3 regions of the Pseudoalteromonas sp. CO342X genome follow, and region 2 is predicted to be linked to each of the others. Evidence: predicted binding sites of a transcription regulator. Region 2 holds the regulator's gene; each other region holds the start of a gene.

Region 1 (4,296 bases), on a different contig from region 2:
AATAAATCTCAGGTGGACTATTTTTTGTATTTTGTTGCTGTCTAGCTGCTGTTGTTTAACTTTGCCAGTACGACCAAGTCTCGATTTGTTAATATTGTTAGTTTAATGTGTTTTTGGTATGGTCTTGTTGCTAATTAAGGCCCAGCTGAAGAAGCTGGAAATCAATCCATAAGGAAATAAAAATGAAGTTAAATACAATGTGGCTAAAGTCACTTAGCGTCGGTGTCGCGTTATTTGCACCATTAGTGAATGCCGCTCCTCAGCTTGATAAAGCCATATTTGAGTACAATGCTGGATTAAACATCCAAGAGGAATTTAATATCTTTGCCGATGGCAAGGTGACTGATCCAAATTATCCAAATAGTGAGCTACGTATTCAACTGGATAGTAGCAAAAGCTACGATCAAATTGGCTTTTATGACAAAACTTACACTACATACGGTCAGGCGGTTGCATACAACACATTAGACAGACGTTGGGTTAAATTTAAGGGTAAGGTGCTTTATTTTTCAGGCGAAGACAACGGTAACCAAAAGATAGATACGATTTCTTTTCGCATTGTTAATCCTGCTGGAGAAACATCGGAGTGGGGAGAGATCAGAGTTAGCTTAGACCAAGCGTTTGGTGGTAATTACGATGTGTATCCGAGTGATGACTCGGCACAAACCTTTGCTGGTCAACCTGTTGATGTGTACGTTAAAGATAACGATAGTGGCGTACCATATTATTATGGTGTTGAGATTTTTAGCTCACCAGCTAACGGTACAGTATCTGTTAACAGTGACTACTCCATTACTTACACACCAAAAGCTGGGTTCATTGGCCAGGATTCGTTCCAATATCGCATTAAGGGTAACAACCTTTATGATATTACAAGCGCGCCGGCGACAGTTTCTATTTCGGTAGCAAATTAACCCCAAACTCAGGCCAATATGCACACATATTAAGTGTGTATATTGGCTATCCTTTTAGCAATAAAAATACTCCAGCCAAAGCAATTAGGCCTCCAAACATCATAGACTTAGTAATAGTTTCTCTGCGCAGTAGTCCAATCGTCATGACCATGAGCGGTGCCGTTGCAAAGATGGTTTGTGCGATAGCGGGATCGGTATGATTAACGGAAATCAACTGTAGCCACAGCCCAATAAAGGTGCCAAAAAACACTGCAACGAATAACCAGTTTTTACCGTCGATTTGTTTAAGTGTGAGTGCTTTAAACAGGCTTTGTGATTTCAAATAAACAACAATAAAGGCCACAAATAGGGTGCCGGATCCCAAGCGGATAAGTGCCGCCCACAAACTACTAATGCTTTGGTTATTTAGCGCACCTTTGGAAAGTACCATACCCGCAGCTTGGCAAATGGCAGCCGTGAGTGCAAAGCAGACTCCCAAGAGATAATGTTTTTTGTCTAATACCGGCTGGCTTCTACTTGGCTTAATCGCCAGCATCACACCAACGGTTGTCACTGCAATGCCGAGCCAAGCGGATGCGCTGAGATAAACACCAAGAAGTACAATGTTTAAGATCCCCGCGATGGCAGGTGCAAGACTTTCAATAACCAAAGTGCGAGCAGGACCTATATTTCTAAGTGCGGCAAAGTAGGCGCTGTCACCAATAGCTATGCCCAGTATCCCACTGGCTATCAGCCAGCCCCAGCTCGAGAGTAAGGTCGGGTACATAGCATCACCTGCGATGAGCAAACACAAGATCATCAAAGCAGAAGCGATGACGCCTTTGCTGACGTTCAACTCAAATGGACTAAGGTGATGGCTAAATCGTTTATACAGTATAGTTGAGCAAGCCCATACCCCAGCCGCCGCAATCGCTGCCGCTTCGCCAATACCAATCATAAATATCAAGTTTCATGTGTTTATTAATATGGTGGCAAGTATACATAAATTGAAATAGTCAGTGAGAGGTGAGGCATTAAATTATTATCATAAATGTTTAGACGTCCATACATCTAGAGGTTGAATTTTTCCAGTTTTTGTCCATAATAATGCCATTCGATTAGTCTGGAGCAGCGCATGCCAATCACCGTCACCGACGAACTCCCAGCCATTGCCCAATTGCGTCATGAAAATGTGTTCGTGATGCCACAAAGTCGTGCATCAACGCAAGAGATCCGCCCAATGCGGCTCGCGATACTAAACTTGATGCCGAATAAGGTGGAGACTGAGGTGCAATTTATCCGATTACTGGCAAATACCCCTTTGCAGGTGAATGTTGATTTGTTGCGACTAGACACCCACCGCAGCTCTGAAAACTCAGAGCAGCATCTAGATATGTTTTACCGCTATTTTTCGGATGTGAAAGATCAAAACTATGATGCTTTGATAGTCACCGGTGCGCCGCTGGCGCATCTTGAATATGACGATGTGGTGTATTGGCAGGAATTACAGGCGTTTTTTGATTGGGCTGAGCACCATGTTACTTCAACCCTGTTTTCTTGTTGGGCCGCACATGCCGGTTTGTATCACCATTATGGGTTAAAGCGAGCACTCAAAAATGACAAACTGTGTGGCGTATTTAAGCACCACTGTTATTTTGATCACGGGGCGCTCACTCGCGGCTTTGATGATGAGTTTTTGGTGCCACACTCACGCTATGGTCATATCGACATCGACAAAATTAACGCGTGTAAAGATCTAGTGGTGTTAGCAGGCTCTGAAAAAGTGGGCGCTTACTTAATTAAAAATCACTCAGGTAGTCAAGTATATATTACCGGTCATCCTGAATACGACGCCGATACGCTACAAAAAGAATACCTTCGCGATTGTGAAAAAATGGCCAACGCACCGCAGCCTGAGAACTATTTTCCTGAGAATGACACCAGCAAACGTCCATCTAAGACATGGCAAAGCCATGCATTCTTGTTATTCTCAAATTGGTTAAACTACTATGTTTACCAAACCACACCTTATGATATTAACTTAGTTAGCCAAGATGTAAGGACTAACAATTATGCCGAATAATGTAGCCGTAAACGGTGAGCAAATAGCAGAGCAGCTTAAGCAAGCGATGCAGCAACGTATTCTGATCTTAGATGGTGCAATGGGAACCATGATCCAAAAGCACAAATTAGAAGAAGAAGACTATCGCGGTGAGCGCTTTAAAGATTGGCATGTCCTTATCAAAGGCAACAACGATCTGCTAAGTTTGACGCAGCCTGAGATAATCAAACAGATCCATCGCGATTATTTAGCTGCTGGCGCGGATATCATTGAAACCAATACTTTTAATGCTACCACCATCTCGATGGAAGATTATGATATGGCAAGCCTAAGTCGTGAGATTAATCTTGAATCGGCGAAGCTTGCACGTGCGGTGTGTGATGAATTTACCGCCAAAGATCCTAGCAAGCCTCGCTATGTGGCTGGTGTGCTTGGTCCAACGTCAAAAACCTGTTCGATTTCTCCAGATGTAAACGACCCTGGTTTTCGCAATATCACTTTTGACAAATTGGTTGCAGCCTATGTTGAATCAACGCTTGCTCTTATCGAGGGCGGCGCTCACCTTATTTTGATTGAGACTATTTTTGATACGCTCAACGCCAAAGCCGCCTCTTACGGTGTAGAAGAAGCGTTCGAGCAAGCGGGTGTCACTCTGCCTGTTATGATCTCGGGCACTATCACCGACGCTTCCGGTCGCACGCTGTCAGGGCAAACCACCGAGGCGTTTTATAACTCCATTCGCCATATTAAGCCAATCTCTATCGGCCTCAACTGCGCGCTAGGCCCAGACTTATTAAGACAATATGTAGAAGAGCTGTCACGGGTTTGTGAGACCTTTACCTCTGTGCATCCAAACGCAGGGCTTCCTAACGAGTTTGGTGAATACGACCTAGAAGCCGACGACATGGCAAAAGAGATTATCGATTGGGGCAATGAAGGGTTTATCAATATTGTTGGCGGCTGCTGTGGTACCACGCCCGAACATATTCGCGCCTTCGCGAGAGGACTTGCACGAACTCAGCCGCGCAGCTTGCCTGACATCGAAGTGCGGATGCGTTTGGCAGGTCTTGAAGCCTGTAACTTAAATTAGGAATTCACCATGACACAAACAGCAGTATTTACCAATGTCGGTGAACGTACCAATGTAACGGGATCGGCAAAATTTAAGCGCTTAATTTTAGAAGAAGATTACGAAACCGCGCTGGATGTTGCCAGAGAGCAGGTTGAAAGCGGCGCGCAAGTGATTGATATCAATATGGATGAAGCCATGTTGGACTCAAAAGCTGCGATGGTGAAGTTTCTTAATCTGATAGCGTCAGAGCCGGATATTTCTAAAGTTCC
Region 2 (4,296 bases):
TGCTTGCGGATCCATACCTGCGTGTGTCATCGTCGCTGGATGGCAAATAAGACTCTCAACCCCACCTAAAGATTCTGCCAATGAAAAGTGCGTTAGAGACGTTAAAAACTTCGCTGATGTTTGCAGATCGCCTTTGATATCAAAGCTCACCATGCCACCAAAGCCGAGCTGTTGTTTTTTCGCAAGTTCGTGTTGAGGATGCGACTCAAGGCCAGGGTAATAAACTTGGCTAACATACGGCGACTTTTCTAAATACTCCGCAATAAGCTGAGCATTTTCTTGATGTTGGCGTAAACGCACGTTTAAGGTGCGCAGTCCACGTAGGGTAAGGTAGCTATCAAAAGGTGCACCTGTAATACCGATATTATTCGCCCACCAAGCTAACTCATCACCCAACACCTGTGTACGCGCGATCACCGCGCCCCCCACGACATCAGAATGACCATTGATATATTTAGTAGTTGAATGCACGACTACATCTACGCCAAAGGCAATGGGATTTTGTAGTGCTGGAGACAAGAAGGTGTTGTCGGCGGCGACCAAAGCCCCCACTGCGTGTGCTGCATTTACGACAGCTTCTATATCCGTTAGCCTTAATATTGGGTTACTTGGTGTTTCAATCCAAACTAATTTAGGTTTGATCTGCTGCAGCTGTGCAAGACTTTCCGATTGTGTGAGATCCAAGACGGCTAATTTGAGCAATCCACGCTTAGCAAGCGATGTAAACAAGCGATAGCTACCACCGTAACAGTCATGTGGAATAACCAGCGTATCGTCATGGTTAAGTAGCTGAGTTACTAGGTGAACGGCAGCCATGCCAGTCGCGGTAATAATGCCACGAGCACCACCTTCAAGTTCGGTAAGTGCCTGTGCAAGCACATCACGATTAAAGTTACCACTGCGTCCATAATCGTAGTCGCGTTTGGTATCAAAATCGGCAAAAGAATAGGTGGTAGAAAGGTAAAGCGGTGGCACTACTGCCCCATGTGCTTTATCAGCTTCTATACCATGACGCACTACAACCGTCGATTTGTTAACTTGACTCATAAGGTCACCTAGATATTTGGATGTTTAGACGTCTAAAAGGTTAGAACAACAGAAACTAGAAGTCAAAACATTTATACTGCTAAATGGCTAAATAACTAGTATTTGACTATCTTTTTTAAACCGATAAAATTTCGCCACTCTAGGCGTTGCTAATACGACTGAGTTATTGAAAACTATGGCAGAGATTCTTCTATCTCGCTATGGCGGATTAGTTTATTCATCTATTTGAGTTTGGGATTTATCTTTAATTCGTAAGGTTATCCCTATATTCATGCGGTTGGTGAATAATGTAGACCAGAACCCAGTCATATTGGCATTGATGTAACTGAGGCAAGTACACAATTATGGCAAAATGGAACGGTGAGTATATTCACCCATATGCAGAACACGGTAAGAAAGCAGAGCAAGTAAAAAAGATCACGGTGAGCATACCTCTGAATGTACTCAAAGTGCTAACTGATGAGCGTACACGTCGCCAAGTGAATAACTTACGTCATGCCACGAACAGTGAGCTTTTATGTGAGGCGTTTCTACATGCCTTCACAGGTCAGCCACTGCCGAGCGATGAAGACTTGAGAAAAGATAATCCAGAGCGTATTCCGTTAGAGGTAAGACAAATAATGGAAGAGCGCGGTTTGGAGATCCCAGAAATAAACGAAGAGTGATAACTATTCTTTCTCTGTGGACATACAGACACAAAAAAAGCCTCAATCGAGGCTTTTTTCATTTGGATAATACCAATGGTATTATTCCATGTATCCAGCTGGCATATCGATTTGGGCCACACCTGATTCAATTGCAGCTACCGCTACCGCTTTTGCGATACGAGGTAACAAACGCGGATCCATTGGTTTTGGAATAATGTACTCAGGACCAAACTCAAGACTATCCACGTCAGCCGCTTTTAACACTTCAGCAGGCACAGGCTCTTTAGCAATCGTTCTAATTGCTTCAACCGCTGCAATCTTCATCTCATCATTGATAGCGGTTGCACGTACATCAAGCGCACCACGGAAGATAAACGGGAAACACAACACGTTATTTACTTGGTTTGGATAATCTGAGCGACCAGTCGCCATGATCAAATCATTACGTGCACCGTGTGCAACTTCAGGGCTGATCTCAGGGTCTGGGTTAGAACAAGCAAATACCACTGGCTTGTCAGCCATTAGCTTTAGATCCTCAGCAGAAAGTAAGTCTGGGCCAGAAACACCAACAAATACGTCCGCATCTGCAATCACGTCTTGTAACGTACGCTTATCCGTGTTGTTTGCAAACAGCTCTTTGTATTCATTTAGGTCATCACGACGAGTATGGATCACGCCTTTTCTGTCCAGCATATAGATGTGCTCACGTTGAGCACCGCATTTGATCAGTAATTCCATACAAGCAATAGCGGCTGCACCCGCGCCAAGACACACAATAATCGCATCATGAATATCTTTACCTTGAATTTCCAACGCATTCAGCATACCCGCAGCGGTTACAATTGCGGTGCCGTGCTGATCATCATGGAATACAGGAACGTCACAACGTTCGATTAGCGCGCGCTCAATTTCAAAGCACTCTGGCGCTTTAATATCTTCTAGGTTAATACCGCCAAATGTGTCTGCGATATTTGCCACCGTATTGATGAAGTCTTCGGTGGTGTTGTGCTTAACTTCGATATCGATTGAATCAAGACCCGCAAAACGCTTAAATAATAGCGCCTTACCTTCCATAACAGGCTTTGACGCCAAAGGACCTAAGTTACCCAAGCCAAGAATTGCCGTACCATTACTGATCACCGCAACCATATTTCCTTTACCCGTGTAACGGTATGCATTCGCCGGATCAGCCGCGATTTCACGTACTGGCTCTGCAACACCTGGGCTGTATGCAAGTGCTAAGTCTTTTACGGTCTCGGCAGGTTTAGTGAGTTCAACACTGATTTTACCTGGAACGGGCTTCTCGTGATAATCTAGAGCTTGTTGACGAAAATCTGTCATGGCGCGATATTTTCCTACGAAGTTAATGTGAGAGTGTGGTAAACGTTCGCATTCTGAATGTTGGCAACCTATCAGGCTGGTTACAGCAACACACAGTGCGATTAACTATATGAGCGACGACATTCAACCGCTCAACAAGCGTATGTGCTTTGCTGTCGCGGTATGTCAATAGGACATATAGTTAATCGACCGTATTCACACAATACCGAGTTTTGCTCATTATTCAAGTAAAATCAGGTCTATCCACTAGCACGGTATTTTCTATACTTTTCCGAGAAGATAAGCTCAATTTTAAGAAATATTTCACAAATAAAATGACTAAAACTTAAAAAATAAGACGCTAAAACCAGCACAAAGTGTAGAAAATCAACACAAATGTACACTAATTATAAAAACAATAAGAAAATAGCAACTTAGCTAATTTTAACATCAAGATACCGACATTTAATCGCAATATACTGACTTTTGTTTATATAAAATGCTCATACCTGATACTATTTACTATATGAGCTTTGATTATTTTCACAACTTAAGCTCGTAAATGTTCAGTATTTATCTACTAAATAGAGTTTTTACTCTACCCAAGAGATCAGTAAAGTTTTGCTGCCAAACTGGCAAGTTTTTTATTTTAGAAGAATAAAAGACACAATGAAGGCGGGATGACTGACGGTCTTTCTGTCAATGAAGAACAGAATGTATAAATCGGGAAGGTATTTTCAAACAGGCACAAAAAAAGCACCCTAAGGTGCTTTTTTCGACTAGACCAACAAGATTACTTCTTGCTGCTAAGTGCACCGAAACGCTTGTTAAAGCGATCTACACGGCCACCTGTGTCAAGGATCTTCTGCTTACCAGTGTAGAACGGGTGACATGCAGAACATACGTCTAGGTGAATATCTTTACATAGCGTTGAACGAGTTTCGAACTTGTTACCGCAAGAGCACGATGCAGTGATCGTCTCGTAATTAGGGTGAATACCTTCTTTCATAGCAACCTCTAGTTAAGGCCGTATCGCTCTCCAAACCCGAAGTCTGGCACCATACGTAGTTATACAAAAATGTGGATGCGTATTTTAGTGCCTATCTGAACAATCTACAAGCAATATTTCAGAGTTTTTTGTCACCGTCGCAGAGTACATTTTCAATTCGTACCACCTTAGGTATATACTTCGTCACTGCGCTCACTTTATGGAATTGTAATACATGCTCATTCTTGAAGTAGCTTTAAAGCTGCCACTGCACCGAACATTCGACTATTTGCT
Region 3 (4,296 bases), on a different contig from region 2:
CTGCACGAAGCTTATCCGCAGACTCAACCGCAAGTTGCACTTCAGAACCGGTTGCAATAAGGATGATTTCAGGTTCACCATCACAAGATAGTACATAACCACCTTGCTTAATCGCTGCAACTTGCTCAGCTGTACGTGGCTGCTGTGCAAGACCTTGACGGGTAAATACAAGTGCAGATGGACCATCAGCGCGTTCAACCGCTTGCTGCCAAGCAACTGCTGACTCAACTTGGTCACATGGACGCCAGCTCGCAAGGTTTGGCGTAGTGCGTAAGTTCGCCATTTGTTCTACAGGTTGGTGTGTTGGACCATCTTCACCAAGACCGATTGAATCATGAGTATACACAAAGATACTTCTTTGCTTCATCAATGCAGCCATACGTACGGCATTACGCGCGTATTCCATAAACATCAGGAATGTCGCACCGTAAGGGATAAAGCCTCTGTGCAGTGCAATACCATTCATGATGGCAGACATACCAAATTCACGCACACCGTAGAAAATGTAGTTACCCGCAGCATCTTCTGCCGTTAAGCCTTTAGATTGATCCCAAAGTGTTAAGTTAGAACCCGCAAGGTCAGCAGAGCCACCCATAAACTCAGGTAGAATTGGGCCATAGGCATTCAATGCATTTTGTGATGCTTTACGAGTTGCTGGGTTTGCAGGATTCGCTTGAAGCTCTGCGATATAGGTTTCTGTTTTCTCAGACCAGTCTGCTGGAAGCTCGCCTTTCATGCGACGCTCAAATTCAGCAGCAAGCTCAGGATAATGCATTTGGTATTCAGTAAACTTAATCAACCAGTCACTTTGTTGATTTTGACCACGTGCTGTTGCGTCCCATTTCGCGTACACATCTTCTGGTATTTCAAATGCACCGTGCTCCCAACCAAGGAATTCACGTGCCGCTTTGATTTCATCATCACCTAGCGGTGCACCGTGACAATCATGGCTACCAGATTTATTTGGTGAACCATAACCGATAACCGTTTTACAACAAATAAGGGTTGGCTTGTCAGACTCTGCTTGCGCCGCTTCGATTGCCGCTTTAATCGCATCGCTATCGTGGCCATCAACACCGGCAATAACATGCCAGCCATAAGACTCAAAGCGTTTTGGTGTATCGTCGCTAAACCAACCTTCAACTTCACCGTCGATTGAAATACCGTTGTCATCCCAAAATGCAATCAGTTTGCCAAGACCAAGGGTACCCGCAAGTGAACAAGCTTCGTGTGAGATACCTTCCATCAAACAGCCATCACCTAAAAATGCATAGGTATAGTGATTAACGATGTCGTAATCTTCACGGTTAAACTGTGCAGCCAATGCTTTTTCAGCAATCGCCATACCTACCGCATTAGTAATACCCTGACCTAATGGGCCTGTAGTCGTTTCAATACCTGGCGCATAACCATATTCTGGGTGACCTGGTGTTTTTGAGTGTAGCTGACGGAAGTTTTTGATGTCATCAATTGATAAGTCATAACCCGACAAATGCAACAATGAATAAATTAACATCGAGCCGTGACCGTTTGATAATACGAAGCGATCTCTGTCGAACCACTCAGGATTACTTGGGTTGTGCTTTAAAAAATCGCGCCAAAGTACTTCTGCGATGTCCGCCATGCCCATAGGGGCTCCTGGGTGGCCAGACTTGGCCTTTTGTACAGCGTCCATGGAAAGAACGCGAATTGCATTAGCAAGTTCTTTGCGAGATGGCATGAATTCTCCTACCTTTAAATGTGTTTCGCGGGGGTTTGAGCCCATTCTTACTTATTTATATGGCTAACTGCAACGGCAAAGGCCATAAAAAAACGGGTACAGACGGACTTTTTCCGACCATTAAAAAAGTTTGCACAATTTTGGACGTCTAGGCGTAAAATAACTAGTCAATGCCTAGGTTTTTTGGTTAGAATACGCCCCTTAATTTTTCGCGCTGTCCCTGATGTTTGTGAAGCGCAATATTTGTGAGCATAAATACAATGGCTAAACATTTATTTACTTCTGAATCTGTTTCTGAAGGCCATCCAGATAAAATTGCCGATCAGATCTCTGATGCGGTTCTAGATGCCATCCTTGAGCAAGATCCAAAAGCACGTGTTGCGTGTGAAACTTACGTTAAAACCGGTATGGTTATGGTTGGTGGTGAAATCACAACTAGCGCTTGGGTTGATATCGAGGAATTAACTCGTAAGACCGTGCGTGAAATTGGTTACACACACTCTGACATGGGCTTTGACGCTGATTCATGTGCAATCCTTAACACCATTGGTAAGCAATCACCTGATATTAACCAAGGTGTTGACCGTACTCGTCCAGAAGAGCAAGGTGCTGGTGACCAAGGCCTAATGTTTGGTTACGCGTGTAACGAAACTGACGTACTTATGCCTGCGCCTATCACATACTCACACCGTTTAGTTCAGCGCCAAGCGCAAGTTCGTAAAGACGGCACGCTACCTTGGTTACGTCCAGACGCTAAGTCTCAGGTAACATTCGCGTACGAAAACGGTAAAGCAGTAGGTATCGACGCAGTCGTATTATCTACACAGCACTGTGATTCTGTATCACAAGCTGACCTTGTAGAAGCTGTGATGGAAACTATCATCAAGCCTACATTACCTGCAGAGCTTATCACTGAAGCAACTAAGTTCTTCATCAACCCAACTGGCCGTTTCGTTATCGGTGGTCCTATGGGTGACTGTGGTCTAACTGGTCGTAAAATCATCGTAGATACATACGGCGGTATGGCTCGTCACGGTGGTGGTGCATTCTCTGGTAAAGATCCATCAAAAGTTGACCGTTCTGCAGCTTACGCAGCGCGTTACGTTGCAAAGAACATTGTTGCCGCTGGCCTTGCTGACAAGTGTGAGATCCAAGTGTCTTACGCAATCGGTGTTGCTGAACCTACTTCTATCAGTGTAGAAACTTTCGGTACAGCCAAGCTTGATGAGTCGCGTTTAATCGAACTTATCCGCGCGCACTTCGACTTACGTCCTTACGGTCTAATCACTATGCTAGACCTTGAGCGTCCAATTTATCAGCCTACTGCTGCTTACGGCCACTTTGGTCGTGAAGAGTTCCCTTGGGAAGCAACAGATAAAGCTGACGCACTACGTGAAGCTGCAGGCCTATAACCCCTGCTGAAAAAGTAAAAAAGGCGCCAAGTGCGCCTTTTTTAATGCCCATAGATAACCCCTACCCGATAAATACCTCGTCGACATCATCTTTTAAGTTTTGATACTCATCATCATGAAGATTAAGCTCAATCATCACCTTGTCTTTAAATAGATACCAATCCGCTGCGCTTCTAAAATGTTTTGCTTCGAAACAGAGGTTTTCAGCCAGTTTAAGTGCCGCAAAGGTTTGCACATGTTGTGCATTTTTTTGCTCTTCAAGATAGCTAACGTCATGGTGGCGCAAAATCATCTGGCATATTTCTTTGGGTAAGTGCCAAGACGTCGCAAGAAAGTAGCCTATCACAGTGTGGGGCACTGGATACTTTTGCTGCTCGTAGTAAATCAATGTTTGCTCAGGCCGCTCTATAGACTGTTTTATTACCTCAGCGTAGTCAGGATATTTTACGGCCATTGCTGGGATCCCGGCATCGTGAAAGAGTCCGAGCAGCTGCAAATTCTCTAGGGGTAATGATGCTTTTAAATGATGTCCAACCACCATTGCTGCTTTTGAGATATCCGCAGCATTATCCCAAAACTGCTGCAGTGAAATACAGCACTTTGACTGCTCAAACGCATTTTTAAGCAAATACCCAGTCACTAGCTGCGTAATACAGGTAACGCCCAAAAACATCACAGCTTGTTTTATATCAGTGATTGTACGGGCAAGACCATAAGCCGGTGAATTAATTACCTTTAATACCGCAGCAGACGCACCAACATCTGCCGCAATAATATCCGCCACGGTAAATAACTCAGGCTCCGGTTGTGATAGTTCATTTTGTAAGGCTTGTAATATTTCAGGCTTAGCAGGTAAGTTAAATCCGCCGCGCAAATCATTCAGCACTTTATCGTCTATATCGATCATTGGGCTACCTCAGAATTGATACACCCAAGTTTAGTTCATCGCCTGATATTTGCAGTATTGATTGTAATGAAGTGGTACAAAAAAGCGGGATAAAACCCCGCTTAATCTGGTTAGAACCAATATGGTTCGCTATGCATGGAAGATTGTCGACTTTGCTCCATAGCACTTATTAAAAAGTCTGATTTTTGCTTAAGCCATGCCTGCACTTCTTGCAGCTCGTCTGCATTTTGGCTTTGGCAAAGCTGATATAAATACGC

Evidence for each region. The regulator MetJ, encoded in region 2, represses methionine synthesis genes. The targets are predictions, from matches to a motif close to TAGACGTCTAGACGTCTA.
Region 1: the regulator MetJ is predicted to act here: its motif matches at 1,942-1,959, upstream of metA (homoserine O-succinyltransferase).
Region 3: the regulator MetJ is predicted to act here: its motif matches at 1,862-1,879, upstream of metK (methionine adenosyltransferase).

Annotation. Positions count from the first base shown of each region.
Region 1 covers NZ_SGPH01000022.1:47,572-51,867, reverse strand. Annotated here, with positions in the region: gene EXT47_RS11715 (Ig-like domain-containing protein) at 183-914, shown strand; gene EXT47_RS11710 (DMT family transporter) at 961-1,851, opposite strand; gene metA (homoserine O-succinyltransferase) at 2,029-2,976, shown strand; gene EXT47_RS11700 (homocysteine S-methyltransferase family protein) at 2,966-4,045, shown strand; gene metH (methionine synthase) at 4,055-4,296, shown strand, end outside.
Region 2 covers NZ_SGPH01000034.1:46,212-50,507, forward strand. Annotated here, with positions in the region: gene metB (cystathionine gamma-synthase) at 1-1,047, opposite strand, end outside; gene metJ (met regulon transcriptional regulator MetJ) at 1,392-1,712, shown strand; gene EXT47_RS15235 (malic enzyme-like NAD(P)-binding protein) at 1,794-3,035, opposite strand; gene rpmE (50S ribosomal protein L31) at 3,808-4,023, opposite strand; gene priA (primosomal protein N') at 4,238-4,296, shown strand, end outside.
Region 3 covers NZ_SGPH01000010.1:106,910-111,205, reverse strand. Annotated here, with positions in the region: gene tkt (transketolase) at 1-1,720, opposite strand, end outside; gene metK (methionine adenosyltransferase) at 1,981-3,132, shown strand; gene EXT47_RS02480 (HDOD domain-containing protein) at 3,194-4,039, opposite strand; gene EXT47_RS02475 (CYTH domain-containing protein) at 4,150-4,296, opposite strand, start outside.